Regions from separate parts of the Bradyrhizobium sp. CCBAU 53421 genome, predicted to be linked through region 2. Evidence: riboswitches for the same ligand, from Rfam matches in the RefSeq annotation. Region 2 holds a riboswitch; the other holds the start of a gene.

Region 1 (2,472 bases), 3.1 Mb from region 2:
TTATTCGCGCGATGGAAAAAGTCGGCATTCGCGGCATCACCGGCCGGCATGCAGCGGACAATCCTCCGCCTGAGCTGCCCCGCGGCTGGACCAAGGAAATGGTGGAGCATCATTTCTTTCCGAATGCCGAAGCTGCGCTCAAGGTGCTGGAGGATTGCGTCGTCCGTTACAACGGCGCCCTCGACGGCCGTGCCCGTTGCTGGGTCAATATCGAAGGCAAGGAGCCATGTAGTCTCGAGCTCCACGTTGGAGCGGTGAAACTGGCCGAGAGGTTGGGTGTCGGTACTACCTATCATCTCGCCACCTCGATCGAGGAGGCGAAGGTCTGCGAGAAGAAATATGGCTGCTGGCCCATCACTCGCATCGACCGGGCCGGTGGCATCGGAAAGAACCTGGTCATCGCACATGGCGCGGCCGTATCCGATGAAGAGGTTCGCCTGCTTGCCGAACGTGGTGCCAGCGTCGCGTTCTGTCCGTGCTCCTCGTTCAAACTTGGCAAGGGCGCGACTGCCATTGGCAAGTATCCGGAGATGGTAAAGGCTGGCGTGAAGGTCGGCCTCGGCACTGACGGCGTATCGGCCGCTGGCAATATGAATCTGATGCGGCAGATGCTGATCGTCGCCGGGATGTTCAAGGACGCGCGCTTGCAGCCGGATATCTTCACCGCACGGCAAGCCCTGCGTGCGGCGACCATCGAGGGCGCAAGGGCGCTGATGTGGGACGACGAGATCGGCTCGCTGGAGGTCGGCAAGAAAGCTGATTTCATTCTTTTCGACCTGGACCACGTCGAATGGACTCCGTTCTACGATCCGCTGCAAGCGTTGGTATTCTCCGCGTCAACCGCTTCGATCACGCAGACCTGGGTAGATGGCAAGGTGTCATTTGCCGACGGCAAGGTGCTGGGCGTCGACGAGTCGGAGATTCGGCGCAAGGCTCGACAACTTGCTGCTACTGCGGTCGAACGCGCTGGTTTGCATGACGAGGCGGTCGAGACGACCACGACCCTTTACGACGTCGGTAATTGACGTGCCTGGACTGGTTGCGGAGGCGTAAGAAGAACTATCGCGTTCAACAGGCTGCATGGGAGAGATCGGCCGCCGTCGCGACGGTGTTGGCCGGCGCCGAAGGAGCAACCCCCAGGAAACTCTCGGGCAAAAGTGACCATGCAGCTGAACGATCTGGAGAGCGGCACTCCGAGTGCCCACCGAAGGGGACCGCCGTACCGGCCGAGCCGTCGCGGTTAATCTCTCAGGTACAGTGACAGATTGGGGACAACCCGCGGGCCGCGGCCCGCTCCCAACTTTGATCGCGGAGAGTGAAATGCCACATGTTGTCGTCATCGGCGCCGGTATCACCGGCGTCACCACCGCCTATGCCCTTCTCAATCGCGGCTATTCCGTCACGGTGATCGAGCGTCAGCGTTACGCGGGCATGGAGACATCGTTCGCCAATGGGGGCCAACTTTCCGCGAGCAATGCGGAGGTCTGGAACTCCTGGTCGACGATTCTCAAGGGCATGAAGTGGATGTTGAAGCGTGATGCACCGCTCCTCATGAGCCCAACTCCGACCTGGCACAAGTGCCTCTGGCTTGGCGAATTCATCTTCAACATCAAGAACTACCGTGACAACACGCTGGAGATCACACGGCTCGCTATCGCCGCGCGCAAGCATCTCTTCGCCATCGCCGAACGCGAGAGCATTGAATTTGACCACGAGCGTCGTGGCATTCTCCACATCTATCGAGACAAGCAGAGTTTCGAACACGCGCTGAAGGTCAATGCCATTCTGGTGGAGGGAGGACTGGACCGTCGTCCAGTGACGGCCGCAGAGGTGAAGTCGATCGAGCCGACGCTGCATGGTGACTTCTTCGGAGGCTTCTTCACCCCGTCGGATTCCACCGGTGACATCCACAAGTTCGTTTCCGGTCTCGCCAGGGCGTGCGAGAGGCGAGGCGCGCGCTTCGTTCTTGACGCCACGGTGAGGCGGATCGCTCGGGATGGAGCCTGCCGCATCCAATATTCGCGTGAGACGCCTTCAGGGGTAACTCATGTCGATGAGATCGATGCCGACAGCGTCGTTGTATGCGCCGGCTCCGCGAGCCGCGACCTCGCGGCGATGCTCGGCGACCGCCTCAACGTCTATCCCGTAAAGGGCTATTCGATCACCGTGCACCTCGACGACGAGCGGAGTCAGAAAGCGGCGCCTTGGGTCAGTCTGCTCGATGACGCCGCCAAGATCGTCACCAGCCGATTGGGCGCCGGGCGCTTTCGCGTCGCGGGAACGGCAGAGTTCAACGGCATGAACCGCGACATACGCCAGGATCGCATTCGGCCGTTGGTCGACTGGACGCGAACGCTGTTTCCCTCCGTCGACACCAGCCGGGTCGTGCCTTGGGCCGGGTTGCGTCCGATGATGCCGAACATGATGCCGCGGGTTGGTAGGGGCAGGATGCCGGGCGTCTTCTACAACACC
Region 2 (2,472 bases):
TGGTACGACCCGTCTAGGCTCTCGACGCCCCGCAGCTTCGGGGGGAATAGCGCAAACGAGCCCTTGTCAGGACCCAGCGAGAGCTGGGCGGTGGCGAGAGATTTTTCTACGGCCATTCTCTCAACTTCGCTCCCGTTCATTTGCACCGCTCGCAAAACGAGCGATATTTCTGCTGTTGACATACTAGGTATACCGTCTTCGTGGAAGCCAGTCAATTGGCGGCCGGTCGTTGAACCGTTTCAAACTGAAGCAGTCTGGAGTGTTGAAATACTGAGTATACTTTAATAGGCTTGAATTGAATGCGGTTAATTGTGGCGAGTTTGCTCGGCGCGGCGCCGACGGACCAACGACCCCGGAAACTCTCAGGCAAAAGAACGCTCACATTTCGACTCTGAAAAGCAGGACTTCAGTCCTGTGCCGATGGTGAAAGTCGCCGCTTGGATGACGGCTGCGATGAAGCTCTCAGGCCAATGACAGAGGTGATGCCAGATGGCCCGCGTGTCGCGGGCAGGAGCACCAACGACCCAATCTCATCATGGCCATATCGCCGTCATCGGCGCGGGCGTAACCAGAATCACCACAGCCTATAACTTGCTCAAGCGGGGCTGCCGGATGACCGTTTTCGACCGCCACCCTATGCGGCAATGGAAACGTCCTTCTTCCAGCCTCAAATGCCGAGGTTTGGAATAGTTGGGCGACGGTGCTCAAAGGCATCAGGTGGATATTCACGCCCGGCGCGCCACTTCTGATTAATCCGACGCCGTCCTGGCACAAGCTCTCCTGGATGACCCAATTCGTCGCTTCGATCCCGAAATACGAAGAGAGCACCGTCACAACCGTACGGCTGGCAATCGAGTCGCGCGACCGCCTGAGACGAATGGCGCAGGACGAGGACATCGACTTCGATTGCGAAAACCGCTGCATCTTGCACTTCTATCACAGCAAGGCGGAATTTGAAGCCGCGGCGTATGTTTCGGCATTGCTCGCCAAAGAAGGGCTCGAGCGGCGTGCTGTATCCCCTGAAGATATCCGGTCAATCGAGCCGGCCCTGCGCGGGACATTCCATGGCGGCTTCTACACCGCTTCCGACTTCAGGGGCGACATCCACAAGTTCACGACGGGACCGGCTCTTATCTGTGGCCGCCTTGTGCGACGCTGAACTTCTCCACCGATGTGCTCTCGATCGCGCTCGACAAGGGCACGAACATCCAGCTGAAGTGTAAGTCGACCGAAAATCACGACAGTGATGCTGGGATTTCCGATTTTGATGGCATCGTGGTTTGCGGCGGTGTCGGTTCTCGCCGCATCGCCGCCAATCTTGGTGATCGGGTGAATGTCTATCCCGTGAGGGGATATTCAATCACCGTGCACTTGCCTGACGGCTCGGATCAGCGGGCCGCGCCATGGACAAGTCTGCTGGATGACCGCGCAAAGATCGTGACCAGTCGTCTTGGCTCCGGACGTTTCCGCGTCGCCGGGACAGCCGAGTTCAACGGCACCAACAAGGAATAAGAGCAGCGCGCATCGAACCACTGATCGCGTGGTGCCGCAGGCACTTTCCCGGCATGAGCACGCGCAACGTCGTGCCCTGGGTGGGCCTGCGGCCGATGATGCCGGACATTCTCCCGTGCGTCATGAGAGGCCGCGATCCGCGCGTCTTCTACAACACCGGCCACGGCCATCTGGGCTGGACGCTTTCGGCGGTGACGGCCGATGCCGTTGCGGCACTCGTCACGGCAAGAGGGAATGCCGCCTAAGGTTGTCGGTGAGATGTCGAAAACCGGGGCCAATCCCGCAGCTTCAGCTTGCGAGCTCAAGTTTCGGGCCCTGTTCAGGTGCACACTCGGCGCGTCTTTAGCGTTGACGTGGCCTGGTCTCGATCCGGTACGGCACCAGACCCCGTTCCGCGGTGCCGACGTCCAAAGGGCGTCCAATGGGTGGCAGAGCGCGATGGCGGCAATCGGTGCGCTCACAGGCGCGGCAGCCCGGCCCGATCGGATCGGCTGCCTCGATATCCTCCAGGTCCAGTCCCTTTGAATAGACCACCTGGTCGGCATGGGCGATCTCGCAACCCAATCCGACCGCAACCGCACGTGGACGGCTCAAATAAGAGCCGCCGGATAGGCTCACCGTGCGTGCGATGCACAAATAGGTCGTACCGTCGGCCGTAGCTGCAAGTTGAACCATAATGCGACCGGGTTGAGAGAACGACTGATGCACATTCCACAATGGACAGGGGCCGCCGAAACGCGCGAATTGAAAGCGAGTTGCGCTGCTTCGCTTCAGGACATTGCCGGCGATATCGATCTTTAGGAAGTAGAACGGAATTCCAGGTGAGGTTCTGCGCTGCAGGGTGCTTAGGCGATGACATACCTGCTCGAAGCTCGTTCCAAAACGCAGCTGCAGCCGCTCAATATCGTATCGCGCCTCGCGCGCATTGCTCAAGAATGCTTCGTACGGCATGACGAGTGC

Evidence for each region. Region 2 has a riboswitch for glycine ahead of XH92_RS43420 (FAD-dependent oxidoreductase). Riboswitches for the same ligand answer to the same signal wherever they lie in the genome.
Region 1: it holds a riboswitch for glycine, as region 2 does, so the genes downstream of both, XH92_RS08025 (D-amino acid dehydrogenase) here and XH92_RS43420 (FAD-dependent oxidoreductase) in region 2, are expected to answer to the same signal.

Annotation. Positions count from the first base shown of each region.
Region 1 covers NZ_CP030047.1:1,700,768-1,703,239, forward strand. Annotated here, with positions in the region: gene XH92_RS08020 (amidohydrolase family protein) at 1-1,025, shown strand, start outside; glycine riboswitch at 1,072-1,174, shown strand; gene XH92_RS08025 (D-amino acid dehydrogenase) at 1,321-2,472, shown strand, end outside.
Region 2 covers NZ_CP030047.1:7,897,510-7,899,981, reverse strand. Annotated here, with positions in the region: gene XH92_RS36755 (pyridoxal-phosphate dependent enzyme) at 1-116, opposite strand, end outside; glycine riboswitch at 382-487, shown strand; gene XH92_RS43420 (FAD-dependent oxidoreductase) at 785-1,159, shown strand; partial or broken gene XH92_RS36745 (FAD-dependent oxidoreductase) at 1,174-1,757, shown strand; gene XH92_RS36740 (short-chain fatty acyl-CoA regulator family protein) at 1,855-2,472, opposite strand, start outside.